3 regions of the Selenomonas sp. FOBRC9 genome follow, and region 1 is predicted to be linked to each of the others. Evidence: riboswitches for the same ligand, from Rfam matches in the RefSeq annotation. Region 1 holds a riboswitch; each other region holds the start of a gene.
The links. Region 1 has a riboswitch for cobalamin ahead of cobN (cobaltochelatase subunit CobN). Riboswitches for the same ligand answer to the same signal wherever they lie in the genome.

Region 1 (10,926 bases):
AGAGCATGCTTCCGAAGAGAGCGATATTGCTTTTCTTCGAATCACGGAGGTACTCGCGGCACACCCCGCCTATGAACGTCTCGTGCAGCTTCGCGCCGAGGAACGCATGCTTTCGCTGCGCATAGAGGATATGCCGACCGCACAGGAGGTTACTCCGCCTGATGCAGATCCCGCGCCATTTGATGACTCCGTGTGGCAAAAGAACGCGCAGACTGTCATCGGGGCGCGCGTCGCACTTGAACGCGAACGCAAACGCCTGATGGAGGTCTATGCAAAGGAAACGGAGGCGGACTACAAGGCGCGCAGCAAGGCGATCGACGACGAGTATCTGAACGCGATCCTCAACCTCAACCTCAAGATCGACAATCAGCGCGCCATGCACGGGCTGCGCGTCTCCGAGGAGGAGCTCGCCCGCGAGCGTGCGGGCTGGGAGCAGCAGCTAGATGCACTTAAGACCGAGCGCGGGGCTCGTCAAATTGCGCTCTACAATGCGTGGCGGGACGAGATTGCGGCACGTGTCGCGGCGCGCATCGAGCCGCAGGAGGCGGCATGGACGGCGCGCGCGGGGGAGACCGTCGCCGCACAGAAAGCGGAGGCGGATCGTCTGCGCGCCGCAGCGGAGGAACGCGGCGCGCAGATGATGAAGCGTGCGCAGGAGGCACAGGAAGCGCGCAGTGCGGCGGCGCAGCGCGCCCTGCGCTTGGCGCAGGTACGCAGCAGTGCGGATGCCCTTGAGGAGCAGATTTTACGCGACGTGCGCAGCCGCGCGGCAAAGCTCGCGCTCATGCACAAGTTCTCCCTCGTCCTCGCCGCGCCCGAGGAGCGCGCCGCGGCACATCTGCCGGGGGCAGATACATTTGCTCCCGTGCGGCGAACTCCGCTTGTCTCCGTGACGGCGCGTGATATCACCGCGGAGATGGTGCAGGAAATGCAGAGCATCAAAGAATGAAAGGAACTTTATCCATGAAATATTTCAGCGCAGCCCCTGCGGCTGTCCTTCTTGCGGCAAGTATCTTTACGGCAGGCTGCGGCCAGGTGCATGTCGGCACGGTCGATCGTGAGCGTGTGCAGAATGAAGCACCGCAGCTGCAATCTCTCGTTGCGGAAGCCAATACGAAGCTCGCCGAGGCACAGGCGGAGGCACAGCAGCGGTTCCAGGCGAACCCCAATATGACGCCGGAGGAAGCACAGCAGGTACAGATGGACGCCCAACGCAAGATGGCGGGGCTGAACCAAGTCTACAGCGTTCAGCTCGAACAGAAGATGAACGTTGCGATCCAAGAGATCGTGAAAGATAAGAAACTCGACGTCGTGATGGACAGCTCAAAGAAGTACCCGACCGTCATCTCCGGCGGCACAGATCTGACCGATGAAGTCATTCAAAAACTTCAATAAAAGGGGAATCATGCATGGAAAAGACAGTCAGTGAGATTGCTGTACTGGTTGGCGGCAGAGCGGGCGGCGACACCGGACGCATCATAAAAAGCCTTGCCGCTCTCGATGAGGCGGGCGTGAACGATCTCGCCTTTGCCGTGCCCCCGCATATTGATGAGGCACGCGCCTGCGAAGGGCGCGTGGGTGCCCTCCTTCTGCCCGGCGGCACGGAGGGCTTTTCGTGTGCGGTGATCTATGTGGACGATCCCAAGGCTGCGTTTGCAAAGCTGCTCGCGATCTTTACCCCTGCGATCGACCACCCGGTCGGTGTGAGCGACGAGGCCTACATCGGCGCAGGCGTCCGCATCGGCGCGGGCGCGACCGTCCTGCCCTTTGCCTATGTGGACGACAACGCTGTGATCGGCGCAGGCGTGACGCTCTATCCGCATACCTACGTCGGGCAGTACAGCGAGATCGGCGACGGGACGACGCTCTACCCGAACGCCGTTGTGCGCGAGCACTGCCGCGTCGGGGCGCGCTGCACGATTCACAGCTGTGCGGTCATCGGCGCGGATGGCTTCGGCTTTACGACGGAGCGGGGCGTACATACAAAGGTGCCGCAGGTCGGCGGCGTCGTCATCGAGGACGACGTTGAGATCGGTGCCCATGTCGGCATCGACCGTGCGACACTCGGCGCAACTGTCATCGGCAAGGGGACGAAGATCGACAACCTCGTCCACATCGGGCACAACTGCAATATCGGGGCGAACTGCCTTATCGTCGCGCAGACAGGCATCTCCGGCTCGACGAAGGTTGGGCACAACGTCACGTTCGGCGGGCAGGTCGGCACGGTCGGACACATCAACATCGGCGCGAATTCGGTCTATGCCGCGCGCTCGGGCATCATCGGCGACATGCCGGAGGGAACGTTCGGTGCGGGCTTCCCCGTGCAGTCCCACGCGGAGTGGCTGCGCGTACAGGCGGCGATCCGCCGTTTGCCGGAAATGGCGAAAAAGCTGAAGGCGCTCGAAAAGAAGCTCTCCGGGGACGCCTGAGATGCTTTCCTACTATGCGGTAAAACTCCTCAGCCGTCTCATCTGTCTGCTGCCCCATACCGCGGCGATGCTGCTCGGCGAGGCGCTCGCAAAAATCGCATGGATCTTCGTCCCTGCAAAACGCAAGCGGCTCGCGCGCGAACAGATCATGCGCTGCCTGCATACGGACGCGGCGGAGGCGGATCGCATCGCGCGTGCGAGCAGCCTGCGATTTGGCACGATGCTCATGGAAGTGCTGCGTTTCCCGGTGATGAAGGAGCACATGTCGGACTATGTGACGATCGTCGGCGCGGTGGACGAGCTGAACGCCGTCATGGCGGAGGGCAAGGGCGCGATCTTTGCAACCTCACACAGCGGGAACTGGGAGCTCATGGGCGGTGCGTTCGCCTGCGCCGGCTATCCGCTCGTCGGCGTTGCGAAGAAGCAGTCCTCGGCGGGTATGGATCGCTTCATCAATGAGTACCGCACACTCGTCGGGATGCACATTACCTACAGCAGCAGTGTGCGTGAGATGTTCCGTATGCTTGCGGAGGGCTGGATCATCGGGCTCATCAGCGATCAGGATCCGAGCCTGCGTGACGGCATCATCATCAATTTTTTCGGACAGGAGACGAACGCGTTCACGGGCGCAGCGTCCATCGGACGGTTCCGGAGCGTTCCGATCTTCCCCGTGTTCATGCATCGGGAACCGAACGGTCGGCATGTGCTCCTCGTCGAGCCCGCGATCCGCGCGCCCAAGACCGAGGATAAGGAAGCGGATATCCGCCAAACGACGCAGTACATCAACGATCGTATCGAGGCATGGGTGCGGAAATACCCGGAGGAATGGTTTTGGCTGCACGATCGATGGAAATCTATTCGTGAGCGCAGCACTTGACAAGAATGAAATCAATGTTATAATAAGCGCGAATAATATAGAATATGCAGAGGGCGGCGTGCTTTTCCGAGACATGCCGCCCGTACTGTACGGGTTGGGTATCCGCAAGGATTTAATAGAGAAGCCGGGGCATTTCCGGCGCGGTCACGCCACCGTATTGGGGAGCAAATTTGCAGAAAAGCGCGATGTTTTTGCCGAAAGGAGAAAATGCGCGACTTTCGATTGAACCACTGAAGCTGTTGCTTTGGGAAGGTGCAAAGGCGCTGTGAACCTGAGCCGGGAGAACTGCCCTACCGACAGTCACCGTTTGACCCACGAGCGATGGGGAGGGGATTTGCAGCGCCGGCAGAGCATTGACCGCATTCGTGCCGCAGGTCGGCGCGTAGAATCCACCAAAGGGTGGATTTTTTTATTGTTCGGAGCATTATAACAAGGAGTTATCGGCGTTATGCATATCGCCTTTTATACGAATGTATCGCGAGATTATTATATGGCGGGGCGGCTTGCGCTGCCGGAGGGCATCTCCTGTGCGGCGTACTATGTGCAGGGGGAGGACGACTGGTCGCCCGCGCATATGCGTGTCTCGGCGGCGGCGGACGCCGTGCTCTTCCTATGGATGGGAACGGGGCTTGACCGCCCCTTCCTCCGGCATGCCTCCGCCTATCTCCTGCGCGCGCAAAAATGCCATGCGTTCCTTGTCGAAAACAGCGGAGCGGAGCGTATTTCGCATGGGATGACGGACGACGATCTCATGGAACTGCGCCGCTATTTCCGGTTCGACGGAGAGGAGAATGTGCGCGGCGCGATGCTCTATCTCGCGGCTCGGTTCGGCGGCTATGAGGGAGATGTGCCCGCGCCGCAGGAACAGCCATGGCACGGCGTATGGCATCCCGATTATGACGGGGACTGTGCGGACATCGCGGCGTACTGCGCGGCGCATGTCGACCCCGCACGTCCGACGGCGGGCATCGTATTCTACCGCTCCGAGTGGATCATGGGCGATTTCACCTATCACACGGCGCTCGTGCGCGCTTTTGAAGCGGCGGGGCTGAACGTCATCCCTGTATTTACGAATACGCTTGCGAACGCAGAGCTCGGTTCGCCGCCGTTTGCGGAGACGCTGCACCGTTACTTTTACCGTGACGGGGAGCCGGCGGTCGACGTGGTCGTGAGCTGTTTGAAATTTTCCCTGCACGCGGCGGGGACGCCGATCGAAGAACTCGTACGGCTCGGTGTGCCGTGGCTGCAGGCGTATACGATACTCGCCGAGCGCGTGGAGTGGGAGGACTCCCTCATCGGGATGAACGCGATGGAGGTCTCCATCAGCGTGAGCCTGCCGGAGTTCGACGGCGCTATCCACGCCGTGCCGATCGCGGCGAAACAGCGCATGGAGGACGGGCTGTCCGTCTATGTCGCGCTCCCCGAGCGCATGGAGCTCCTCGCGCGGCGGGCGCATCGCTATGCCGTATTGCGGCGCAAAGAGAATGCCGAGAAGAAGATAGCGGTCATTTTCCACAACTACCCGCCGACGAACGCGAGCATCGGCAGCGCGGCGGGACTGGACTCGCCCGAGAGCGTCGTGCGTCTCCTACGCGCGATGAAGGAGGCGGGCTATCGTGTCGAGAACATCCCCGAGACGGCGCAGGCGCTCATGGACGAGATCACGGCGCAGGCGACGAACGACCGCCGCTATCTGACCGACGCGCAGATTCAAAATGCCTGCGGGCGTCTCCCGTCGGCGGATTACCGCGATTACTTTGAAACGCTCTCCGCACGCGTTCGGGAGCGCATGTGCGTCGACTGGGGCGAACCGCCGGGCGATGTGCTCGTCGCGGACGATGCCTTTATCCTGCCCGGCATCGAAAAGGGAAATATCCTCATCACGATACAGCCGCCGCGCGGATTCGGCGAAGATCCGGGGAAACTCCTCCACTCGCCCGACGCCGCGCCGACGCATCACTATCTTGCGTTCTATCACTGGCTGCGCACGGTACGCCGTGTGGACGCCGTTGTACACGTCGGGACGCACGGCTCGCTTGAATGGCTCCCGGGCAAGAACGCGGGACTCTCGCCCTCGTGCTACCCCGACATCTCCATCGGCGACCTGCCCGACATCTATCCCTACTGGATGACGATTGTCGGCGAGGGCATTCAGGCGAAACGGCGCGGCGCGGCGTGTCTCATCAGTCACCTCTCGCCGCCGATGAGCCTTGCGGGGGCGTGCGACGATATTGCGGAGCTCGAGCGGGCGCTCGACGAGTACGGGCATTTTGCCCGCACGCAGCCCGAATCGGCGGATGCCGCCGCAGAGCTTGTGCGCGAAGCGGCGCGCGCGGCGCATCTCGAGGACGAGGTGCCCGAGGAAGAGGACTTCGAATCGTATGCGCTGCGTCTGCACAACTACATCACCGACCTCAAGAATCTCCAGATTCGTACGGGGCTTCATGTGCTCGGACGGATGCCGCCCGAGGACGACCTTGTCGATTATGTGAAATCCCTCGTTCGCATGGACAACGGCGACATTCCCGCACTGACGCGCGTGCTCGCCGAAGGGCAGGGATATGACTACGACGCTCTGCTCGATGTGGGCGGGACACTGCTTCCCGACGGGACAACCTACGGGATGGCGCTTGACCGCCTTGAGCAGTTGGGAACACGGCTCGTCGCCGCATTGATGGCGCAGGATTTCGCGCCGGATGCCGTGGATGCGGTTATGGAAACGCTGAGAGAGGAGGAATGCAATGCGGAGATGCGGGCGCAGCTTCCGCGCGTCCTCTCCTATATCTGCACGGATATCGTGCAGAATTTGCGGCGCACGGACGAGGAGATCACGCATACGGTAACGGCGCTCTCGGGCGCATATATCGAGCCTGCGCCGGGCGGCGCGCCGTCGAGCGGCGGGGCAGATTTGCTCCCGACGGGGCGCAACTTCTTCGGCATCGACCCGCGCACACTCCCCTCGCCCGCGGCGTGGGAGCTGGGAAAGCAGCTCGGTGACGCCGTGATTGAGGACTATATTCGTGAGGAGGGGCATTATCCCGAGGCGGTCGGCATCGTTCTCTGGGCGGGCTCAAACATGCGCAGTCACGGACAATGCATCGCCGAGTTCCTCTACCTCATGGGCATACGCCCCGTATGGCAGCAGCCGAGCGGACGCGTGCGCGCCATCGAGGTCATCCCGCTCGCAGAGCTCGGGCGTCCGCGCATCGACGTTACGGGGCGCATCAGCGGACTGTTCCGCGATACCATGCCCGACGGCGCGCGCTGGCTCGACGAGGCGGCACGCATGGCGGGCGCGCTCGACGAATCCCGTGAGGAGAACTATATCCGCAAACATATGGAGGAGGACACCGCGGAGCTGATCGCCGCGGGCGAAAATGAAGCGACCGCATGGGAAAAGGCGTCCTACCGTATCTTTGGCGACCCGCCCGGCGCATACGGCGCGGGCATCGGCGCACTGCTCGAATCCAAGGAGTGGGAAACGCTTGACGATCTCGCCGCCGTCTATACGCGCTTTTCAGGACACGCCTACAGCGGCGGCGTCTGCGGCAATTACGAGCCGGAGATCTTTCGGCGGCGCATGGCGGGGCTTGCGGTCACAATCAAGAACGAGGACAACCGCGAGACGCATATGTTCAGCTCGGACGATTTCAACGCGTACCACGGCGGTATGATCGCGACCGTGCGCGCTCTCACGGGCAAAGCGCCGCGCTCCTACAGCGGCGACAGCTCCGACCGGCTGCGTACCTGCGTCCGCACGGTGCAGGCGGAGGCAAAGCGCATCTTCCGCGCCGAGGCGATGAATCCGAAATTCATCAACGGCATGAAAAAACACGGCTACAAGGGCGCCTCCGACCTCGCCTCCTATCTCGCGCACAGCTACCAATGGGATGCGACGAGCGCGGTCATGGAGGACTGGATGTACGAGAAATATGCCGAAAAATATGCGCTCGACGAGGACATGCGGGAATGGATGAACGAGGTGAACCCGTGGGCGCTGCACCGCATCGCGGAGACACTGCTCGAAGCGGCGCACCGCGGACTGTGGCAGGCGCAGGAGGAGACCCTCGCGCAGCTGCGGGAACTCTATCTGTCGATGGAAGGAGAGCTGGAGGAACGTGCGGACGGATAAACGACTAGGCGGCATTTTACTGCTCGTCCTATTTTTACTGACCATCATCGGCGCCGGATGCGGGAGCGATCAGGCGGCAAAGCCCGCGGAGAAGCATTTTGTCACCGACGCGCAGGGGACGAAGGTCGAGGTGCCGGCAAAGGCGCAGCGCATCATGACCTACTCCATGTCGATGGACGAGATCGTGCTCGGACTCGTCGAGCCGGAGCGCATGATCTCCGTCGACGAGCTGCACACCGATCCCATGCGCTCGAACGTAGCGGCGCTTGCGCAGCGCGTGCCGAACGCGATCCCGCGGATGCCCTCGGTGGAAAAGGCGGCGTCTATGAAGCCCGATCTCATCTTTACGGTTCCCTTCATGCCCGCCGAGCAGGTCGACGCCCTCCGCGCGCTCGGCATTCCCGTCGTCGCGTGCCGGCAGGTGCGCAACCTCGACGACGTGATCTACAACATCCGTCTTGCGGCGGATGCCGCGGGCGAGCCGGAGCGCGGGGCAAAACTCGTCGAAATGATGATGGCGGAGCTCGCGGCGCTCAAGGCACGCGTGGACGCCGTACCCGAGGAGGAGCGCGGCAAGAGCGTCGCCTTTATCTCCATCATGGCGGGCTACGGCGGCGCAGGGTGCAGCTTTGACGTCATGTGCGACTACGCGGGCGCGGTCAACGCGAAGGCGGCGGCGGGGAATAAGAGCGGGACGGTCATGACGAAGGAACAGCTCGTCGCGGCGAATCCCGACTACATCTTCCTCCCGTCCTATCGGATTCCAAGCTCGAACGAGGAGACCTACGGACGCGAGTACATGAGCGACCCGTCGCTCACGCAGATGACGGCGGTGCGCGAGGGGCATATCAAGCATCCGTGGGGTCATTATCTTTACAACGGCTCGCAGAACATCGTGTTCGGCGCGCAGGAGACGGCGGCGATGCTCTACGGCGACGCGTTTACACAGCCGACGAACCGGCATTTGACCGCCGTGGAGGGTGAATGATGAAAAAAATACGACTCTCGATTGCCGTCCTGCTCCTCTTCATGCTCGCGCTCGCGGGCTGCGGCAGGGACACGGCGCAGAATGTGCCGCAGGGCGGCTACGACGTCACCGATATACAGGGGCATGTCACGCATTTTGCAGAAAAACCGAAGCATATCGTGACGCTCTCCCTCAGCACCGACATCACCATGCTCGGACTGGTCGAGCCCGAGCGCATGGCGGCGATCAACGCACTCGCGGATGATCCCGTCAGCTCGAACATTGCGGGGATCGCGCAGAATATCCCCGAGAAAATCGGAATGCCGACGAGCGAGCAGCTCATGGCGCTGCATCCCGATCTCGTCGTCGCGCCCGACTGGGGAGACATCACGATCGTCGACAGCCTGCGCGATCTCGGTATCCCCGTCGTCGTCTGCAAGGGCGTGCGCAGCATCGACGAGATACGAGAGACCGTCACGCTCCTCGCCGTGGCGGCGGGAGAGGCGGCGCGCGGGGAAGACCTCGTGCGGCAAATGGATGAAAAACTCGCGGCGCTGAAGGAAGAGACAAGCAAGATCCCGACAGCGGAGCGCAAGACCGTTGTCCTCATCTCGCTCATGAGCTCGTACGGCGGCATCGGATCGACCTTTGACGACGCGTGCGGTTATGCGGGCGTGAAGAACGGCATGGCGGAGCTGGGGATACACACGGGGCAGGTCATGACGAAGGAACAGCTCGTCGCCATCGACCCCGACATTCTTTTCCTGCCGACCTACAACGCGCACGGCACGTATGATGTCGCCGCGTTCCGTGAGAAATACCTCGGTGATCCCGCGCTCGCAACACTGAAGGCAATCAAGACAGGCGCACTGCGCGAACCGCGCGAGGGCTACATCTACAACGGTTCGCAGGACATCGTATTCGGCGCGCAGGAAATTGCGTACATGGCGTACGGCGACGCGTTCGCGCAGCCCGACGGGCTGCACCTCACGGCGGTCAAGCGCTAGACAGTCGGATCATGCGCGTCCGTTCCTGTATGAGGAGGACGCAATGATATATATCCCGCTTTCAAACATATAGGAGGAACTGAAATGAACGCATGGAACACAAAGAATGCACATCGAAAACTCTCGGCTGCTGTTGCGGTTGCACTGCTGACGGGGGGGCATTGTACTAACGATGTGTATGCAAATGAGGTGCAAGATCGTGATACATATACACTGCCGGATGTCGTTGTGACGGCGGAGCGCGTGCCCACTCAGATTTCTCAGACGGCGGCGAACGTCGCGGTTGTGACCGCCGAGGAGATCGCGGAGAATCACTACCGCGACGTTGCGGAGGCAATCTCACATGTCAACGGCGTGGTTGTTTCGAACAATATGATGCAGGATGCCGTACGACTCAACGGCGACGAGCGCGTCCTCGTACTTGTGGATGGACGGCGCATCAATACCTCACAGGGCATGGCAATGAATCGCGCGACGGCATCGCTCAAGGAAGCCCCGCCCATGTCCATGATCGAGCGTATCGAGATCGTGAAGGGCGGTGGATCGGCACTCTACGGCAGTGATGCGGCGGGCGGCGTGATCAACATCATCACGAAGCGCGGTAAGGAGAATCGTACGACAATCGATGTGGCTGCGGGGGCGTGGAGCACGCAGGAGTATCGCGTCATGCACGAGGGCAGTGCGGGTTCTTGGAGTTGGACGGTCGGCGGCGGTCTCGAACGGCGCGGCTATATGCGGTTCAAATATGACGGAGAGACACGGCGGATGCCCACGAGCGACTACCGCAACAATAATTTGAATCTGCGTGTCGATAAAAAATTCGGCGCGGGGAATTCTCTGACGCTGTCCTTCGACCACCGGGGACTCACGGGGAACAGCTATTATTATGATAATTATGCAAAGAGCTTTGTCCCGTCCTATCATGCGACGCGGCTTTATAACGACTGGAGCGCCGCGTACAATTTTAAGGAAAATACCGAGACACCGGGCGTCCTGCGCGTTTTCAACAACCATAAATCGATGGAGTTCGGCGGAGCGTTCCAATCGAAAATGACGGGCATCGAGTATCAGAACGGCTGGCGGCTCGGTGCGCATCATCGCCTTGTCGCAGGTGTCGATTGGCATCACAGCAAATCGGCGAATGCGCAGAGCGGCTATGCGGGGCGCACATTGACGAATACGGCGGCGTATGTGCAGGATACGGCGGAGTTTGGAAAATGGTCGATCATCCCCGGCGTGCGCATGGATCGACACAGTACCTTCGGCACACATTATTCGCCCAAAATTGCCGTAAACTATGCGGCGAGCGATAAGACACAGGCATATGCGTCTTGGGGGCGGGTATTCAACGCTCCGAATGCGGACGATCTGTATTACCATGTCGAAGGTTTCGGTTGGGGACTGTATGGGGATCCCAATTTGAGACCGGAGAGCGGCTATACGGCGACCGTCGGTGTACGCCATGCGTTCGACGGGACGAAATCGATTGAGGTCAGCGCGTTCCGGAGCAAGAT
Region 2 (10,926 bases), on a different contig from region 1:
CGATGTTTGTCAGCTTTGCGAGGCAGTAGTCCACGTTGATCGTGCTGTCCGGCAGGATGACGCGCTCGACGGAGGAGTGCGAGATGTCGCGCTCGTGCCAGAGCGTCATGTCCTCGAGCGCCGCGACGGCGTTGCCGCGCACGAGCCGCGCCATGCCCGAGACGCGCTCGCAGTTGATGGGGTTGCGCTTGTGCGGCATCGCGGATGAGCCCTTTTGCCCCGCCTTGAAGAACTCCTCCGCCTCGCGGATGTCCGTGCGCTGGAGGTTGCGGATCTCGGTCGCGATCTTTTCCATCGTGCCCGCGATGATCGCGAGTGTCGTGACGAGCTCGGCGTGGCGGTCGCGCTGGATGACCTGCGTCGCGAGACGGACGGGCGTGAGTCCGAGCCGCCGGCACGTCAGCTCCTCGATGCGCATGTCGATGTTGGAGTAGGTGCCGACCGCGCCCGAGAGTTTACCGACCGAGACGATCTCCTGCGCACGCGTCAGCCGCTCGATGTCGCGTTCGAGCTCAGCGCTCCAGAGCAGGAGCTTCAGTCCGAACGTCATAGGCTCCGCATGGATGCCGTGCGTACGTCCGATACACGGTGTATGGCGAAACTCATCTGCGCGGCGGCGGAGCACTTCGCGGAATTTACGAAGCCCGCCTAGGATCAGCCCCGCGGCGTCACGCATCATGATGCAGTACGCCGTGTCCTTCACATCGCTCGAGGTGAGCCCCTTGTGGATATACTTTGAATCCTCGCCGACATTTTCCTCAAGGTTCGTGAGGAAGGCGATGATGTCGTGGTCGGTCGTCTTTTCGATCTCGTTGATGCGGGCAACGTCGAACTTCGCCGTGCGGCGGATGTTCTCCACGGCGGCGGCGGGGATCTCGCCCAGCTCCGCCATCGCCTCGCACGCCGCGATCTCGACGTTCAGGATGGTCTGCCACTCATTCTCGATCGACCAGAGACGACCCATCTCCGGCCGCGTATAACGCTCTATCATCATATCCTCCTGCTCATGTGCACAGACATAAAACAACATCTATATCATATATCTCAAAACGTCCAATGTCAACGAAAACAAAGCGTGCGGAGAACGTTCGGCGGAGTATGGCACCATGGTAAAAATTTAGGGCGTACTATTGACTTAGAGTGCGCTCCTAGTATTATATTGACAGACAGATATTTGACTGAATCAAGGGGACTATGATGGGAGAAAATAACCGGACGGAGCGACGTTTGAGTCGGCGCTCCTTTATCAAAGGTGCGGCTGCGGCGGGCGTTCTCGCTGCGAGCGGCGCGCTCTTTTTGGGGACGGGCTGCGGGCGCACGGTTGTGGAGACAGCGGAGCGCAAACTCTTTGCCGAGCTGCGCGTAAATTATCTGCGGCAGATCGTCACGCAGGATACGGGGCGTGCGCGCGTCCTCATGTGGGAGATGCCCGCGCCTGCGGCGGATCAGGTCGTCGAGCTGCGCACGGCGGGGCAGACGGAGACGCGTTCTTTTGATGTGCGCGATGCGGGCTTTACAGACGACGGCGTGACCGTCTATCAATACGCAGCGGCGATTGACGAGCTGACGCCCGGCACGTCGTACGAATACCGCGTGCGCGCCGGTGATGCTGCGACGGCGTGGATGCCGCTCGCGGCACCTGCCGAGGACGCACCGTATAAAATGATCATCTTCCCGGATTCACAGTCGAGCGACTATACGGACTGGCAGAATGTGGCGCGCGGCGCGTGGGAGCGCAACCGTGATGCGGCCGTCTACTGCAACATGGGTGACCTTGTGGACAACGGAGAGGATCGTTCGCAGTGGGCGGCGTGGTTCGAGGGATTTGACGCCGACATGCTGCACGCGCTGCCCTTCGTCCCCGTGATGGGCAATCATGAAACGTATAACCGTGATTGGAAGGTACGTCTGCCGGAGGCGTATCTGCACTATTTCGACGTGCCCGCAAACGGCAGCGCGCAGTTCGAGCGGTACTACTACTCATTTGATTTCGGCAGCGTCCATTACATCGTCCTCAATACAATGCAGCAGGAGCTTGACGACTTTATCCCCGGGCTCGTGGAGGAACAGCAGGCATGGATCCGCCGCGACATGGCAGCACACCGGAAAAAGTGGAATATCGTCATGATGCACAAAGATGTCCTGCAATACCGAATCAACGGGCGTCCCGAGCGCACGGAGGGATTCAGCGAGGACGGGAACCTATGGATGCCGCTGTTTGACGAACTGGGCATAGACATCGTATATACGGCGCACTTGCACACCTATCGCAACCGCGGACATATCTACGGATTCGTGAAGCAGCCGGACAAAAGGGGACCGCTCTACATCCTCACGGGTGTCGCGGGCAACGTCCGCTATCCGAATCTGTGGGTGGATCACGCGATGGACGATGTGACGCTCCCGCAGCCCGAGACCGACAACTACCTCACGATGGAGGTCGGCGCGGACAGCATCGAGATCGCGTGCTTCCTCCCGGACGGCACGGAGATGGATCGCGTGCGCGTGGAGAAATGAAGTATATGGCTTGACGAATTGTATGTAAAAATTTATAATTGGATTGACATTCCTTTACCGTTATGGTAGAATAAGATAAATTTATATATAACGGGAGGAATTTGCCGAATATTATTTATCGTAAAAATTGAATAAGGACATCAGGTGTTTTGTGACTTGCTGCAAAGCTTTACGGGGAAGTTTGATGTGATTTCAACGCTGTAGCGCAGCCGTGAAGGGGAGTTTATTCATCGCAGTCCTCTTACAAAGGGATGAATGGGCGACGATCCTAAGCCGGGGTACCGACTGAGGTCTGTCATTTATGTAAAGTATGCGCTTTACGTACTTCAGCATTTAGGAGAGGTTCAGCTTTCCGCCGGTATTTTATTGCCAAAAATGGGGCGGACGATCTCGGGTGTTAGGGTTTGCAGCGCAGCTTACAGTACATGAAATGAAGCAGGAAATTTAGCTGTTGCGCAGCCGGATTTCCTGCTTATTTATTATAAAGTATTTTATTATCGTTAAATATGAATGCAACCTGAAAACTCTTATTGACAAAAAAAAAACAATAATGCTAATATAAACATAAAAATTGCATATGATAGGGAATAGGTGTCGCAAGACTTCAAAAGGAATCCGGTCAAAGCCGGAGCGGTCCCGCCACTGTAAGAGGAGTCCGTCAAAATATGCCACTGGAGAGATCCGGGAAGGTTTGACGCGGCGATGAATCTAAGCCAGGAGACTTGCCTGTTTCAACATCACCGTTGATTTTTGAATTGTATCAAGAATCAGTACCTGCGAGCGATGGGGAGGGGATTACGTCCAAGACGAAATACAGACGTATCTCTGGCAGGAATATATTCTGCCGGATTTCTGATTTCTATAGATGTTCATCCGCCTGACTGCGCTCGTTGGTACAGGCGGATTTTTTCATGGAGTGAAGGAAAGCATGGCACGGGGATTGTCCACATTTTTTGAAGATACGCCGGCATACGGTTGGTCGGCAAAGAAGAACGGAGGCTCTTTTATGTCAAAGCAAGTAAGCAAAAGGATGGTCTCGGGTGTTCTCTGGATGCTGCTTGCCGCTGCGGCAGGGCATCCCGCATTCGCAGCAGACTCGGGGCAAACGGAGGATGCACAGGGAATATATACAACGCAGGATGTTACGGTTCAGGCAAAACGCCCCGTATGGGAGGAGACTCTCTCCCCCGGCACTGTGACCGTCATCCGCCCCGAGGAGTTCAAAGGGGAGCAAAAGACGCTGCCCGACTTCCTGAAGATGGTGCCGGGCGTACATGTGCGCGAGGTGCAGGGGAAGGGACAGTATACAACCGTGACCGTGCGCGGCTCGACGGCGGCTCAGGTCGGCGTATTCGTGGACGGCGTACTGACGAACCTCGGCGGCGATGCGGCAGTTGACATCTCGACCATCCCCGTCAGCAACGTCGAGCGCATCGAGGTCTATCGCGGCTACATCCCCGCACGCTTTGCAGGCACATTCATCGGCGGCGTCATCAACGTCGTGACGAAGAAGCCGACGGGCGCACACGGTTCTGCCGAGATCGGACCAAGCTCATTCGGCGGCAAAAAGGCGTCCGTCGAGGTCACAGCCCCTGTCGGCGACGGCAGCCTCCTCTTTGGATTGAACCATGAATCGCGTGAAGGCGACTTCCCCTACCACAGCTACGCAGCAGATCAGTTCTACACGAATACCGGACTTGGCAGACAGATTGTGGAAACACGGGCAGAACTAAAGCAGTTCTTGGGGATGACAGCGGCAGAGCGTGCCGCCTATGATGCCGCCAATGGCGCGGGCGCATGGCAGGATAATGTAGATTCCTGCATCCAGTGGCTCGAAGACAACGGCGGTCGCTTGGTGACCGCTGCCGATGACCCAGAGCGCCGCCGCAAGTACAACGACTACAGCAACTCCGACCTCCTCATCAAATGGCAGGATGACAACTGGATGGTCAAGGGCACCTATAAAACCGTCAATCGCCATCTGCCCGACAGCCTTTGGGTCGACTACCGAAGCTATTTCGATATGATTACGCCGGGGCTCCTCGTTGATAAATACGATCTCTATAAATACGACAAACGGCATCAGACAATCAGTGCAAAGGAGCTGCTCGTGCAGCGTCGATATATGGGAAAACGCTTTGAATGGGGCTGGATGGTCGACTATCTCACCCAGAGCAAGGACTACCGTGCCGAGAATATTCACGACGGTCTGCGTTTTATGATCAAGGTTCCCATGCGGGAGTGGAGCCGTTACCGTTCGAAGAAATACAACGTACAGGTGGACGGAACCTACGAGCTCAGCAAGAACAACATGCTCGACTTTCAAATGAACTACTCTCACGAGCGCATGAATATCGATGGTGACGGACTCAACGAGGTCATCGACGACGTGCAGGCGGGCATCGGGAACCTCTGGGCACAGATGCGCAATCAGTTCGATCAGAACATCTTCAACGTCCAGCTGCAGGATACAATCACGCTCGACAAGAAGAGGACATGGCAGCTGACGCCCGCCATCCGCTACAATCGCTCGGAAATTGTGGGCTACAGTCAGTTCGGCCGTTTCAATCCTGCAAAAACGTATCATTGGGTTCATCCGAAGGACAATCAGGTGGATTCCAAGGTGACCTGGCAGCTCGCATTGAAAAAGGAGTTTAGCGATCATTTCACGATGCGCATGACGGGCGGCACCTACTTCCGACTGCTCAACATGTACGAGATCGCGGGCGACGGCGCGGGCATCATGCCGGCTCCAATAGACTATAAGGGAAGCGGTGCGAAATTCCCACAGCCGGAGTACGGCAAGCAGTTTGACTGCAGTGCGATTTGGGACGGAAAGTTCCTCGGCGCGGACAATCGGACGACGCTCACGTACTTCTGGCGCGACACGCAGCGCATGCTTTACCTCTATCGTGCCGGCCTGAACTACAGCTCGTACTTCAATGATATGCGCGGCAAGGCGCATGGCTTTGAGCTGCAGACGAATTTCCACTGGAAGAAATTCGATCTCGATATCGAAGGCACGCATCTCAATATAGAGGCGCAGCGCAGAGACTCCTCGCCTGGCGTACACTACGATTGGTTCGAGGTGCGCCCGACGTATCAGCCGGAGTGGGAAGGCAATATCCGGCTAACTTATCGCCCGACGGAGAAGTGGCTCTTCTTCGGCGAGGCGCATTATGTTTCGCAATACTACACGCACTATGCCATTCCGCAGACCAGGAATCCCGTGGAAAAAGAACTTGCCGGCAGGCCGAGAGCTGCGCTGAAGACGATCAACGTGGGTCTCAAGTGGTCGCCGCGCAAGGATATGACGATGTCGATTGGCTGCAACGATGTGCTTGATGAGGCGTCGAAGCTGAAAGTGCACAGCGTACAGCGCTACTTGAGCGACCCGAGCTGGGTAAACATCGAGTACCCGCTGCAGGGACGCAGTTACTATATGAGCTTCCGTTATGAATTCTAGGGAGGGAAAGAAGATGAAGGAGTATTTCAGCAAGGCGCGGCGCCTGCGCCTGACGGCTCTTGTCGTGGGCGGGCTGCTCTACGGCTCGTCGGTGCATGCCGCCAATCTGGTTTCGACGATTCCTTCGGATTACGGCAATAGCGAGATGGGCGCGGTCACTGGCTCGCGCGTAACGACGGAGGTCGATGCGGCGCCACAGGCAGGGGTGCTGAAGAACCTCAACCGCGACCCTGCCTCCTTCGGTTTCCATCAGAAGGGCAAGAGCATGCTCCTGTTGCGACAGTACACCTACAGCACGACGGAGCTTGAGAACACCGCTCTCATCGATCCGAATTCCGCAGGCGCGGCGGCGAGCGTGGCGAGCGGGAAGACGGAAACTGTGCCGAATATGCATGCGGCGGCGGCTAGTGACGAGCATATCTATATGACCGGCTATGATATGGGACAGATTGGCGTCTTTCGCCAAAGCGGCAAGCGATTGATGGAAAACAAAACAGCTGTCGTCAATCTCAAGAATGACATCAAGCAGTACTGTGGCTATAACTTCACCGAGACGTTTCAGAACCTCGACGAGGATCCAAAAGGCGAAAAGGGCAAAATCTACACGGGCGATCCGGCGAAAGCGCAGGTACACGGTGAAGCTTTGCTTGTCGATGGGCGCAGGCTCTATGTGGCGGCGTCCGTCAACCCGCTCGCGGGCTACGATCCCTACGACGACGGCTTCCTGATGCAGTACGACATCCAGGACGATGGCAGTCTGAAGTTCGGAAGCTATACGCGCATCAGCCGCAACATCGATCAGGGCAGGCTCAATAAGTTCAACGACCATATCCTTATTTCCTGCATCGGCGGCTATCAGCACTATAACGGGACGGGAAATACCCACTATACGGCGCTCAATATCGCTAAGATCGATCAGAATACGGGGCGCATCCTGGGCACGGAGCAGCGCCGCGCCTCGATTCCAGAGCATGTCAAGGGAACCGGCGAGGATATGCGCGATCTGAAGATCCTGCCGAACGGTACTGCCTACGTCATGACGTACAACCTCAGCCCGAGCGGCAGCCAGATCAATGCGCATGTCTACCAGACGACCATGTCCAACCTGATGTCGGAACATCCCGACGATTGGACGGAGATTGCCGTTGCGCACGAACAGGAGGGCTGGTTCGGCAAGCTCAACGCCGAATACTATACGAAGCGTCTCTGGCTCGAACTCGGCGATACCCTGCAGGCCTATACGGACGGCGATGATGCGGCGAAACATATATGGCAGGCGAAGGATTTCTCCGAGAACAAGGCATTCAGCCGCTTCAACAAGATCACGATGATCGAGCCGGACTGGGTCTACGGCAATACGGCATCTGTCGTCATGACGCTGCCGGCGGAACTGGGCGGAACGACGACCGCAGCGGCACTCAATGAGAATGCCGTCTGGAAAGACAATGCCGTATACACCGATACGGTCACGACGCGGCAGGGCTGGGACGGCGATACCGTTGTCAGCATCGGAAAAGACAAGCTCGGCGACAAATCGACGAATGTGCTTGCGGCTATTTCTGCAACCGGCGGCAAGCGTCTTAATATCAGTGCGAAGAAAAATCTCCTGCAGCTGCAGGTGGAAAACACCGTGGGAAATCCGACGGGAATCTACGCCAAGGGAACGGATCTCATCGTAAGTGCGGCGAAGGGAATCAATATCCTCACACGAGGGCTTGACGGCGGCAATACGCTGACGAATGCCGTCCAGCTCGATGCACTGAAGGACAAGGCATCGAAGATTACCATCAACGGACCGCTCAATATCTCGATGACAGGCGGCCTTGGCGGCAACGGCGTCGCAGTTCAAAAGAGCGACCGTTTGGGGGAGAAATCCTATGAAGCGAGCGTCGCATCGGGAATCCGCATCAACGGCAATCTGAAGATTGCAGGCGAACAGACGGATCGGTGGGGCATTCCGCTCAATCGTGAGAATGTATTCTCGCGCTTTAATAATGCAGGCATTCTGACACAGGTCGAAAAGAGCACGGTGACCGTAACCGGTGAGGTGGATATGACCGTTTACGGCAACGGCGTGACAACGAATGCCAAGGACAGCAGTGTACGCCTCGCAGGCGGCGGCTCCATTCAGGTGCCTGCCGGCATGAAGTACAGCTACTACGCGCTTGCCGCATATCAGGGCGCGATTTCCATGAATATGGGAGAAGATGGGACGAAGCCAGGCAACGGCAAGCCGGAAAATGCAATCGCTGACGTGAAGCTCGACGGCGATCTGTTTGCTTTGCCCACGGGCAGGCTTGATGTTGCCCTTATGACGAATAAGTCCTATCTGCACGGCCTTGTTGACAACGGCGGCACGGCGAATCTTTATCTGCAGAACGGCGCAAAGTGGCTCAATGAAGGCCGCAACGAGCGCTATTATCAGGACGACGAGGATATGGGAGCCGGCATGATGGCGGCTGCCAAAACCCGGGCAGGCGGTACTGTCGGGAGGTTCTATAATGCGCAGAGCCGCGTCACGAACTTCGTTGGCGGTGCAACGGAAGCACAGCGCGGCATCATCTACCAGAAGAGCATAAATCCGCTCGTACTTGAAAACTACAGCGGCCATACGGCGGCAATCTATACCCATGATGCGGCTGAACCGGCGCTCTTTAAGGGCGGCGACATCATCATCAACAAGGCGAAGGCAGACACCGAGAATGTCTTTACCCTCTTTACCGACGGCGCCGGCGTAACGACAGGCAATCAGACTGCGGTGCTCAATGCGCTTGCCAACAAGCTGACGTACAAGAGCTTTGCCGAGAACAAGCTTTCGGGCAAGCTCTCAATTGGTGAGAGCCTGACGACGTCCTCCATCAAGGGGGACATCACCTTCGGCAACGAGAAGGGAAGCTACACGGGCGGCACGCCGACTCCGCCGAGCACGGAGCAGACGAAGACGGAATTCACCTCGCAGCTCACGCAGAAAGAAGTTGCTGAGTACAAGGAGGCCAATGTCGAGCCGTCACCCGGCAATTACAAGTTCACGAAGGATACGACGATTCGCAGAAGCTCCTATGACGGCATTATCGCAGCAACAACGTATCCGAAACAGCCGCTCAATGTCGATGCAAGCGGTCAGACGCTGACCTTGATCGGCGACGGCAGCAACTTCATCCTCGGCATGGACAACAACAGCAAGGATGGCATAAAGATCACGGCGAATGCTCTGAAGATTGACGTAAAGAGCAGCGATGGCCGTGCTTTTGGCATACGCAATAATCAGGACGGCTCTGTCGTCAAGATCAAGGGCGACCTCGATATCAAGGGGCAGAGCAGCCAGACTGCGCAGGGTCTCGTCACGAGCCGGGGTGCGGCGATTGAAACGGATGGGCTGCATGTAGAGCTGAACAAGGACTCGACGAACGGCGCCTGGGCCATCAGCAACAGCAACGGCACGGTCACGGTCAACAGCGACGGCACACATGAGGTGGTCATCAACGGCAATGTTCAGACAGGTGAGGAAGGGAATACCAATATATCGCTGACGACGGAGCAGTCTGTTTTGAACGGAATCATTCAAAAAGTGGCCTCAAGCGGCGGCGGTGAGGATGAAGACGAGGACGAGGAATTCGGTCTTCCGGTCAGTCCTCAGCAGAACGGCGAGGCAAAAGGCAATGCGCTGACATTGCAGAATGGCGCTGTTTGGACGAATGAAGATTACAATACGCGAAAGAGCGCGCTCACTGCGGCGAAATTCATAGGAAGCCAGCTGCTTTCCCTCAAGGGCGGCGATGATGCTGCCCATGCGGGTGTGATCTTCCAGAAGAACGATAAGGATATCACAATTGACAACTACAGCGGCCATACGCGCGTATTCTATGCGCATGATGCTGCAGCACCGACGACGATCATCGGCGGCGCGCTGAAGATTGGTAAGGCGGCTGCGGACAGCATCATTACGCTGACGACGGACAACAGCGGCCTGAACACAGAGGCAGCGTCGGGAGCGGACAAGAAGCTTGTGGACGATACGCTCAATGCGCTCGCGAACAAGCTCTGGTATACGGCCTATACGACGGGAGAGAGAAATCTCACGGGCAAGGCGGAGATCGCCGAAGGCCTGACGACCTCTGCCGCAAGCAAGCGTATCGAAAACATCACGTTTGACAACACAACAGGGCAGGGCAGCTATACGACGACCTCGCCGACCCCGCCGAGCACGGAGCAGACGACGACGGAGTTCACAACACGCCTTCGCGGTACGGATTCGGATCAGGAATACATCGATGCGAATGTTCGTCAGGTAGACGGCACATATCGCTTCACGAAGGACTCGACCATCACGTATCAAAACGACCAGGGTGGGCTCCGCAGCACAATTATACCGAATGAGGATGTTCACATCGATGCAACAGATCGCGTCCTGACGATCAAGAATGGCAGCGGGATCGCGAGCGTCACACAAGGCGCTGCTATCGCTAATTCCGGAAAGACGCTTGATATCAAGGCGAAGACGCTGAAACTCCTCGTGAACGATACGACTTCGGTCGCTCCGCTGCAGACTGCCTGGGGCATTTTGTCTATGGGCGGTACGACGAATATCTCCGGCATGACGGAAATCGATGTCGCAGGCACGGAGCGCAGCAAGGCAATCCAGGCTTATGGCGGCACGGTGACGCTGGAAGGCCTCCGTGCCAAGGCGAATGCCGCATCCAAGGATGCGGTGACGCTCGATGTACAGGGCGACGGGCGCATCAACGTCAATGTCAAGGACGGCACGGTCGGCAGCAGCGAAGTCATGCTCGACGGCAATATTACCGCCCGGGAGTCCGGCAGCCGTGTGGATGCTGCACTTACGACCGGAACATCGTACATCAAAGGGCTTATCTCCGGCGTTGGGACGCTCAATCTCTGGCTCCAGAATGGCGCCGCTTGGCATAATGAGGAGTACACGGCCC
Region 3 (10,250 bases), on a different contig from region 1:
GTTCTTCACGCCCGCCGAGCCGTTCGTCTCAACCTTGACGGTGAGACCGCGCTTTTTCGCGTGCTGTTCGATGCTCTCCGCCGCCATGAAGGTATGTGCGATGCCCGTCGGGCAGGCGGTGACGGCGAGGATCTGGATGTGGTCGGCCTTGGGCGCGGCGTCCGTCGGCTCCGCGGCGGCGGAGGGCGCGACGAAGCGGTCGTTTTCCTTATCGTCGACGAGTTTGCGGAACTCTTCGACCGTCTTTGCGGCGATGAGCGCTTCCTTGAAGTCGGGATCCATGATCATCGTCGCGAGCTTCGAGAGGATCGCGAGATGTTCGTCGTTCGCCGCATCGGGCGCTGCGATCATGAAGAAAAGGCGGCTCGGGTTGCCGTCCATCGCGGCAAAGTCCATGCCGTCCGGAACGGTCATCGCGGCAAGTCCCGCCGCACGCACGCCCGCACTCTTGGCGTGGGGTGTCGCGATGCCGTCGCCGAGCCCCGTCGTGCCGCTCTCCTCGCGTATGAGCACGTCTTTGACGTATTGGTCTTTATCGCTGAGATTGCCGCCCTTTTCCATGTAGTCCGCGAGCAGGCGGATCGCCGCCTCCTTTGAGGCGGGCGGCGTGATGCCGAGGGCGATGCTCTCGGGTTTGAGCAGATCGTTAATAGTCAAAATGAAACCTCCTTTGAGGTGTATTTTTTAATTATACGGAAATTTTTTTCAGCAGCGCCAACGCCTCATCTCGCGTCGCGAGGTTTTCCGAGAACGCCGACGCGGAGCCTGTCGCAACGCCCATGTAGAACGCACGCGCATAGTCGCCGTCCGACTCCATGAAGCCCGCGAGGAAGCCTGCGACCATCGAGTCGCCCGCGCCGACGGAGTTGACGAGCGTCCCTTTCGGCGCGGCGGAGCGGTAGAACACGCCCTCGCGCGTGAGGAGGATTGCGCCGTCGCCCGCCATCGAGATGAGCACGTTCTCCGCGCCCTCTTCTTGGAGCTTTTTTGCGTGCGCGACGATCTCGTCGTCCGTTTTGAGAACGACGCCGAACATCTCGCCGAGTTCGTGATTGTTCGGTTTAATGAGGAAGGGACGGTACTTCAGCACGCGGCGCAGGAGGTTCTTCGTCGCGTCCACGACGATGCGGATGCCGCGCCCCGATAGATGCTCCATGATGCGCTCGTACATATCGTCCGGCAGCGTGTTCGGGATCGAGCCGGCGAGGACGAGCGTATCGCCGTGCTTGAGCCGGTCGAGCCGGTCAAATAATGCACGCTGTGCATCCGCTGTAATGACAGGACCCTGCCCGTTGATTTCACTTTCCTCCTCCGCCTTGATCTTCACATTGATGCGGGAAAAGCCCTCATCCAGCGGAACGAAATCCTCCGCAACACCGAACGAGGAGAGCATCTGCCGCATCGCCGTCCCTGTGAATCCGGCGGTAAAGCCGAGCGCCGTACTCTCGTGCCCGAGATTTTTCAGCACGATGGAGACGTTGATCCCCTTGCCTCCCGGCAGGATCTGCTCGTAGTTCACGCGGTTGATTTCCCCCGGCGCGAATCGTTCCAGCCGTACGATGTAGTCGATCGACGGGTTGAACGTGACGGTGTAGATCATATATTATCCCCTCCCATACGATGGTTTCGTGATAAATTTAACATTCCCCTTATACAGCTATGATATATCGGGGCAGGAGCAAAGTCAAGAAAACCATTTTCATCTTCGCGGTCTTGCCTGAAGTTTTTCTTTCCTCTATAATATAAGCGGGAAAATAAATTATCCGGGAGGATTTATGACTGCACAAAATACGCACGCCGGCAAGCCGAAGCACGGCACGCTCTTTTATGTGAAAAAAATGCTGATGCTCATCATCGGCGCGCTCATTACCGCGGCGGGGCTCGAGCTGTTCCTCATTCCGAACAACGTCATCGACGGCGGCGTCGTGGGACTTTCGATCATGTCGCACACCATCACGGGCATGACGCTCGGCACGTTCCTCGTCATCTACAATATCCCGTTCATCTACATGGGGTACAAGCAAATCGGCAAGAGTTTTGCGCTCTCGACGATCTTTGCCATCGTCATGCTCTCCGTGTGGACGGGCGTTCTGCACGCCGTGCCGCCGGTGACGAGCGATCCGTTTCTCGCCGCGATCTTCGGCGGCGTCGTGACGGGGCTCGGGGTCGGCATCGTCATGCGTACGGGCGGCTCGTTCGACGGCACGGAGATCGTCGCCATCATCCTCGATGCGCGGACGCAGTTCTCCGTCGGCGAGGTCGTCATGTTCATCAACCTCTTTATCCTGAGTTCTGCAGGGCTGCTGTATGGCTGGGATAAAGCTATGTACTCGCTCTTTGCATACTTCGTCATTGCAAAGATGATTGACGTCGTGCTCAAGGGGCTCGACGAGTCCTACGCCGTCATGATCGTCACGAACGAGCACGAGGAGATGACCGCCGCCCTCAACGAACGCCTCGGGCGCGGCGTCACCCTCCTCCACGGTGCGGGCGGCTATACGGGCGAGGCGAAGGAAGTCCTCTACTGCGTCGTCACGCGTCTGGAGCTCGATAAACTCAAGGAAATCGTGCTGGATAAGGACGAGAAGGCGTTTGTCACGATCAATGCCGTTCACGACATCGTAGGGGGGCGGTTCAAGAAGAAAGCCATCCACTAGGCGTGACGTGCGATCTTGGCGCATAACTGTGTCACTGCGAAAAATACGGCGGTCGACGTAGGCTTTGTCTACGCCTTCCCTTGTATTTTTCTCGTTCCTTGTTCTGCATCCAAGCTTGCACGTCACTTACTTTACGATAAATAAGGCGGGATTTTCGCGCCTAGCGTCGTCATTTTCGTCGAATGCTTTGCTTGACGTAGGTTTTATCTACGCCGGCGCTCGCATTCTCCTTATTCCTAGCTGTGCATCAAAGCTTGCGCCTCACTTACGTTGCGGTTGGACGCGGGATTTTCGCGCCTAACTTTGTCATATCGTCGAGCACTTCGGTTGATGCAGCTTTTTACTACGCCTGCCCTCGTGCTCTCCTCATTCCTCGTTATGCATCGAAACTTCCGCGTCACTTACGTTTCGATTTGGAGTACGATCTCGGCGCATAGCGTCGTCATTACATCGTGGGAAAACTCACAACTTATGAGTGCCCCTACAAAGGCGGCTTGGATCGCAGCTGCTTCTTACGACGCAGCCGACGCCCTCCCGCATACGCCGGTCTCTATCGCAAGGTGAGGGGGGGGTATTCGCCGTCGCGGAGCTTTTACCCCATAGGGACGGCGTGCTCCGTTCATTTCTTTTAGATGCAATGTCACCGCGCCGCGGTACTGCCCGGCGCATGATCGACCGCCGGGCGGTGCGGCGCAGTACCTTGGTATTTCGTCTAAAGCGCGTACGCCGTTTGCGCAGCGACAAGAATATGCCCACGAACCGGAGAAAACATATCCGCCTCGTTTGCGACGCCGCAAGAAAGATAGCCTGAGCTGCGACCTTGCCGATACGTCATGCCGCCATAAACTTACAGCATGAAAGGAGCCCTCCCATGAACTGCCGTCTCTATCGCATCATTATCCTATGCGTGCTCCTCTCTCTCCTTTTGACCGCCCCGGTTGCCGCGGCGTCCGTGCCGCAGGTCGCGCGGCTCTCTCTCGTCACGGAAAATGCATGGGATCTCGATCAAGATACGATCGATATGCTCGACGACATGGTCGCCGATGCCCTGCATATGCCGTTTGGCGGGCTCATGGGATGGGTGCAGGACGTGGACGAGCACGATTTGTTCGCCGCCTACAATGCCGCTGTGGAGATGAAACGCACGACGAGGGATACCCCTGATTATCCCGCGATCGTTCGTATGGTCGCGGACGTCACGGATGCCGATCTCGCCGTGCTCCCTATCCTCACATATTACGACGAAGAAATCTATCACGGGTGGGATTTCTCCGCGGATGATTACCTCGTCAGCCGCGCAAGCGTGCGACTCCTCGTTTATGACCGCCAAAAAGATGAGCTCGTCGATCGCCGCATCACGCGTACGTTCCGCGACGAATATGCCGTGCGCGGCAGGGCGCATGAGCTCGCCCGCGACGCCATGCGCGCCGTACTTGTGGAGGTTCGGCTCAAGGAGCGCGTCAGGGATCTGCGCGAAGCTGCACGTAGCGGCAGGTACCCGTATTAAATCAATCGGCGATTCCTTATAAAACAGTGGGCGGGAATCCATTTTCCATATCCTATATTTGGGGATTTTGAGGGCTGTAATGTCCGGGATTAAGTCGATAAAAATAAATTCGAATAAATAAATATAAAAAGGAATAAAATATAATAAATAAATCAATAAATATATGATGGACGTTTAGGAGGGGCTGTTATGCGGCACATTCATTTCCTCACGATCTTCTTTGCCGTTCTTATGAGTACATCCGCTGTGCTTGCCGCACCGCTGATCGCAGTCGATCGCGGGGATGGAGTGCTTGTCGAAAAAGAAAGCGGAAAAATCATTGGAAAAATCAACCCGGGCCATCCTACAGGACAGATTATACGCGTCGATGCGGGGAACTATGCGGTCGGCTTTGTCTCATCGCTCCTCTTTGAGCCTGTAGAAAAGAAAGATGTCCCCGTCCCCGCATACAACCGTGACGCAATGGAACGTGTGACGACCTTCCTCACCACGGGGCGTAAAGATCCCTTGCGTCTCTTTATTTCCTGCACAGAGATGAAGGAAGAGTTCTACAATCGTGTTATGCGCGGTGCGGAAACGGAGTACATTGACACGCGGCTGGAGAAGGCTTCGCGGGATGCCGGCAAAACGATGCCCCGGCGTGTCGATTTTCCCACAGTCGGCGACGGGAGCCGGCTTTACACGGTCACGGATATGATGAATGGGATAAAGATGCATACGGATATTCTCTATATCGTCAAGGCTCCCGTGATATGGGCGGTGGAATTTGACTATCCGGAGGATGTGCCGGGACTCGGAGCGCGTGTGCGGGAAGCATTGGAAGACGTCCAGGCCTGGACAACCGGGGAGCCCGGGAAGTAATAATATCGGACGGATAAGGTATTTATATCAGCGTAACCGGAAGTCCCTTGCATACAAAAAGAGACCTGCAGCACATACGTGCAGCAGGTCTCTTTTCTATGCAATTTTACCCATGAACTATATTGATTTACGCAAGCATCGAGCGGAGGAACCAGATCTGCTTTGCGTAGTTCGCGATGTGATCCTCCATGAGGTTCGCGACGCCGAACACATCGTCCTTGTCCGCGAGGGCACGCACTGCGGCAGCCTGGTCACGGAGCGTCTCGAGGTCGGCAAGCGTGATCTCGAGCGCCTTCTTCTGATCGACTTTTCCATCCGGCAGCTCGCTGATACTTGCACGCTCGAGGTAGCCCTTGAGGCTTGCGACCGGCTGCTCGCCGCACATCTTCAGGATCTCGGCGGCCTCGTCGAGGACGTCTGCGAACGAATCGTAGAGCGACTCGAGGTATTCGTGCACCGCCTTGAACTGCGAGCCGACCACGTTCCAGTGGAGGTTGTGCAGCTTGATGTAGCCGACGCCGATGTTGGCGATATAAGCATTGACGGATTTCGTAAGTTCCTTGTTCATAATAAAATCTCCTTTTCCCAATAATAGAATATATGCAGATACATTCATATCTGTTTTCTATCTCGTTACATGTGTCATTATACCCGTCTATCTACTATTTGTCAATAGTAATTATTAAATAGAGAATGATTTTTACTTCGCCGCTATGCGAGGTACGCCCCAAGTCTCTGATGAATGGATGCTGCGGCGGGGGAACACTGCCGGATGGGGTAAATCGTCGGTTTACTGTGCTGTATCTTGCTCGAAATCCGCACTGCAAAGATTCCTTTTGCCATAATTTACGGTTTGCTTCCCATGCGCCTTGCGTGCCGCCCGGGCGTCCGCTGCAGCGATTTTTAAGCCCTGCTTTTTTCGCAAGGTGGATGTCGAGCGGCGATATAAGCCCCGCGCAATACACTGTTTTTCATGTTGACAACGTAATATCACAGGAGTATAATATAACATATCTATTAAGTATGAAATAGGGTCTCTACAAAGGAAAGGGGAACCCCCTCATGAGTGACAAGAAGTACCGTTTCGAAACCCTCCAGGTCCGCGTCGGACAGGAGCAGCCCGATCCAGCGACGGACGCGCGCGCCGTCCCCATCTATCAGACGACCTCCTATGTGTTCCGCAATGCGCAGCACGCGGCGGATCGGTTTGCCCTGCGCGACCCCGGCAACATCTACGGGCGCCTCATGAACCCCACGCAGGATATCTTTGAGAAACGCATCGCGGCGCTTGAGGGCGGTGCGGCGGCGCTCGCCTTTGCCTCGGGGGCGGCGGCGGTCACGGCGACGATCCAGGGGCTCGCTCACGCGGGAGACCATATCGTCTCCCAGCAGACCATCTACGGCGGCTCGTTCAACCTCCTGAAGCACACGGTCAAGGAGTGGGGCATCGACGTCACCTTTGTCGATCCGAAAGGCGGCGCGGCGGCGTATGAGGCGGCGATCCGTCCGAATACGAAATGCGTCTACATCGAGACCGTCGGCAATCCGAACGCCGATCTCGTCGACATCGAGGCGATCGCCGAGATCGCGCACAAAAACGGCATCCCCGTCGTCATCGACAACACGTTCGCGACGCCGTACCTCCTGCGCCCCATCGAGCACGGCGCGGATATCGTTGTGCATTCGGCGACAAAGTTCATCGGCGGACACGGCGCGGCGCTCGGCGGCGTCATCGTCGACAGCGGTAAGTTCGACTGGAAGGCATCGGGGCGGTTCCCTCATATCACCGAGCCGAACGCGAGCTATCACGGTCTCAGCTTTGCCGATGCCCTCGGCGCGGTCGCCTTCATCGTCTACATCCGCGCGCTGCTCCTGCGCGACACGGGCGCAACCATCTCGCCGACCCACGCGTTCCACTTCATCCACGGGCTCGAGACGCTCTCCCTGCGCGTGGAGCGGCACACGCAGAACGCGCTGAAACTCGTCGACTTCCTCAGCAAACACCCGAAGGTCACGAAGGTCAACCACCCTGCGCTGCCCTCGCATCCGGATCATGCCCTCTACGAGCGGTACTTCCCGCACGGCGGCATCTCCATCTTTACCTTTGACATCAAGGGGGGACAAGAGGAGGCGTACCGCTTCATCGATAAACTCGAGCTGTTCTCCATCCTCGCGAACGTCGCGGATGTGAAGTCGCTCGTCATCCACCCCGCGACCACGACGCACTCGCAGATGAGCGCGGAGGAGCTCGCGGCATCCGGCATCAACGCCGGCACCGTGCGGCTCTCCGTCGGCATCGAGCACATCGACGACCTCCTCGCCGACGTCAGCGCGGCGCTCGACGCTGTGTGAGGCATTCGGTTCGCCACTGAATTATGTGAAGTAAATATTTAATCCCCCTGCATTTAATGTAGGGGGAATTTTTATACTTATGATAAATTGAGGTTGTGAATGATATTCATGATTTTTTCAATAAAATATTGTCCCATATATTGATTCTATTGTAAAATGATGATATAATGTCGCCTGAAATTCACAAAACTACACAGACGAACAGGTTCCGTAAGGATTCATAGGGAAGTCGGTGCAAATCCGACACGGTCCCGCCGCTGTATCAAGGAGCGCAGCTGCATATGGTCACTGGGCAATCCCCCGGGAAGACGCAGCCGCGCGATGATTTGGAGTCAGAAGACCTGCCTGTTCAGAAGTCACCGTTACCACCTGCGAGCGACAGGGAGGAGATTCATATACGGCTGTATTGCCGTTCCATTCATATGCTTCTGCCTCTTTTGGCAGAGGCTTTTTTTGTACCGCTCGCCGGGGATACGTTCGGAGAGGAGGAAAACGCGGAATATTAACAAGAACACATGTGCATTTTTTCACATAGTATTGATTGTTCGGGAGGAAGAAAAAACGTGAAATTTGAAAAAAGAGATCGGAGACTTGCGGTACTGGTACTTATGGCGCTGATGGGGGTTAGTGCGTGCGGAACGGCGTCGGCGGAGGAGCAGACAGGAACTACGTTCACTAAGGGACAAATTGACGGGAAACCCGCATATAAATTTTCAAGTGATTTTGCAAAATTCAACGTCTGGGATGGCGCAACAAAGAGCTACACATTTACAAAAGACAGCACGATAAATACGAAATCCATCACAGGAAATAGCGCAGATGTCAATGTCAATGCACCCGGCGTGACGCTTACGCTCAATTCAAAGGAGAACCTTGGCATTCAGAGTTATAAGGGGCGCGGCTATAAGGCGGATCCCAATTACTATAACGGACTTCATGACGTCACGATTACGGCGAAGAAAGTCATTGTCAATGTTGACCGTACCTCACATACAAATGCGGACGATTCCTACGGGATCATCTCCGGCTCTTCCGACGCGAAAACTGTGCGCGTGAACGGCGATGTGGACGTTAATATCTCGAGCAATTTTTTGAAAGCGCCGGACGGCTCCGGCGACCGTGATCCCGCTGTGACCTGCGGCATCGGCACACTGAACCATGGTCATGTTTACATTGACGGAAATGCGAAAATTCGCGTCAAGGTGCCGACACAGCAGAGTCTCGGCAGCCATGGCGAGAACTTCCTCTCCCACTACTATGTCAGCGGTATTTCCGCGATGCTCAATTATGATGGAGATACACAGGGCGGCAATATCACGGTGACGGGTGACGTTGACGTCGAATCCGACGGCAGTGGCGTCCGTGCGGGAACGCGTTCCACGGTAACGATTGGCGGCGGCGGCAGAATCAAAATCAATAAGGAGCATAATCTTCCCCATTTTGCGATCAATGCCGAGGAAGCAACTGTCAATATGAATGTAAAGCTCGACAAGGACGGCAACGTCGTCGGCGCAGGCAGCCGCAAGACGGAGATCTACGGCAACATTGGGCTCATTGACAGAGAGGGAACGGCTACTACATTCGGCAATACGCCGACGCGGATCAATGTGGGACTGACGACCGCCGACTCCATATTTACGGGCATTGTGCTGGATAATTACAAAGAGCAAGGGAAAAACGAGCCGGACAAGAAGGCAATTCGTGAAGCGACGGGGCTTAACCTGTATCTGCAAAACGGTGCGAAATGGGTGAACGAAGAGTGGGGCGCGATGATTCCCACGCGTGCGGGGTTCAGCGGCAGTAAGCTGCGCTCGCTCCATGGCGGTGTGGATGCCGACCATGCGGGCAGGATCTTCCAAAAGGATGCACGCTCCATCACGATCAACCACTATGATGGATTTACCAATGTCTGCTATGACCGCACGGCGCCGGATGCCACGACGCTTGTCGGCGGGGATTTTGTCGTTAAAAATGCCGCCGCAGGCAGCGGTGTCACCCTGCGCACCTCCGGCAACGGGCTCGACACATCGAAATATAAAGAAGCGCTCGAATCGCTCGCACATAAATTCTACTACGAAGGATATAAGAGCGGCGAGAAGAACATCACGGGCAAGGCGGAGATTGCCGAAGGCGCGATTACGCCATGGGCGCGGCGCATGTTGTCCTATGACGACGCAACGGGACAGGCGATGCTCGGCGCAGCGGTTCCGGATGAAAACCGCATCACTTACGGACCAAAAGAAACACTCATCATGAGCAGCGCAAAATCCGCGATGGCAGCGTCTGCAATGGCATTCCGTGCGGAAGCCAACGACCTCATGAAGCGCATGGGTGATCTGCGCCTATCGCCGGAGCAGACGGGGACATGGGTACGTTTTTACCGCGGCAAGACTAGCAGCGATAAGGACAATACGAACTTCCATATGAACTATCATACGGTACAGGTCGGTCATGACCGGCAGGTATCTCCGCAGTGGCGCGTCGGTCTTGCGGCAAGCTATATGAAGGGCAGCGCAGGATTTGCAAACGGCAGCGGTAAGAGCAAAGAGGGAAACCTCGGCATCTACGGCACATGGACGGGAAAAAGCGGCGACTATGTTGATCTCATCGCAAAGGTCGGCAGACTCGGCACGGAATACAGCGTTTATAATACGAGCGGAGACATCGTGCGCGGCGACTGCCATACATGGGCGGAAACGCTCTCTGCGGAGTATGGAAAACGCATCAAGTACAAGGGCGGCGGCTTTATCGAGCCGCAGGCCGAGCTGATCTACACCCATCTGAACGGTGTCGACTATAAGGCAAACCTCAACGGCGCGGCGAACGCCCTCAGTATCCGGCAGGGCGCGATGAACAGTCTCATCGGCCGCATC

Region 2: linked by a shared signal. The riboswitch ahead of HMPREF1147_RS09270 (TonB-dependent siderophore receptor) and the one ahead of cobN (cobaltochelatase subunit CobN) in region 1 are both predicted to bind cobalamin.
Region 3: linked by a shared signal. The riboswitch ahead of HMPREF1147_RS03830 (autotransporter outer membrane beta-barrel domain-containing protein) and the one ahead of cobN (cobaltochelatase subunit CobN) in region 1 are both predicted to bind cobalamin.

What each region holds. Positions count from the first base shown of each region.
Region 1 covers NZ_ALJR01000003.1:118,550-129,475, reverse strand. Annotated here, with positions in the region: gene HMPREF1147_RS01110 (hypothetical protein) at 1-949, shown strand, start outside; gene HMPREF1147_RS01105 (OmpH family outer membrane protein) at 964-1,395, shown strand; gene lpxD (UDP-3-O-(3-hydroxymyristoyl)glucosamine N-acyltransferase) at 1,410-2,429, shown strand; gene HMPREF1147_RS01095 (lysophospholipid acyltransferase family protein) at 2,431-3,306, shown strand; cobalamin riboswitch at 3,386-3,614, shown strand; gene cobN (cobaltochelatase subunit CobN) at 3,755-7,438, shown strand; gene HMPREF1147_RS01080 (ABC transporter substrate-binding protein) at 7,425-8,426, shown strand; gene HMPREF1147_RS01075 (ABC transporter substrate-binding protein) at 8,423-9,412, shown strand; gene HMPREF1147_RS01070 (TonB-dependent siderophore receptor) at 9,497-10,926, shown strand, end outside.
Region 2 covers NZ_ALJR01000039.1:82,447-93,372, reverse strand. Annotated here, with positions in the region: gene purB (adenylosuccinate lyase) at 1-991, opposite strand, end outside; gene HMPREF1147_RS09275 (metallophosphoesterase) at 1,198-2,517, shown strand; cobalamin riboswitch at 3,090-3,262, shown strand; gene HMPREF1147_RS09270 (TonB-dependent siderophore receptor) at 3,524-5,983, shown strand; gene HMPREF1147_RS09265 (autotransporter domain-containing protein) at 5,997-10,926, shown strand, end outside.
Region 3 covers NZ_ALJR01000015.1:166-10,415, reverse strand. Annotated here, with positions in the region: partial or broken gene HMPREF1147_RS03865 (fructose-specific PTS transporter subunit EIIC) at 1-657, opposite strand, end outside; gene pfkB (1-phosphofructokinase) at 689-1,600, opposite strand; gene HMPREF1147_RS03855 (YitT family protein) at 1,776-2,657, shown strand; gene HMPREF1147_RS03850 (hypothetical protein) at 3,529-4,164, shown strand; gene HMPREF1147_RS03845 (hypothetical protein) at 4,354-5,025, shown strand; gene HMPREF1147_RS03840 (DNA starvation/stationary phase protection protein) at 5,153-5,593, opposite strand; gene HMPREF1147_RS12360 (hypothetical protein) at 5,737-5,868, opposite strand; gene HMPREF1147_RS03835 (O-acetylhomoserine aminocarboxypropyltransferase/cysteine synthase family protein) at 6,088-7,377, shown strand; cobalamin riboswitch at 7,564-7,741, shown strand; partial or broken gene HMPREF1147_RS03830 (autotransporter outer membrane beta-barrel domain-containing protein) at 7,941-10,250, shown strand, end outside.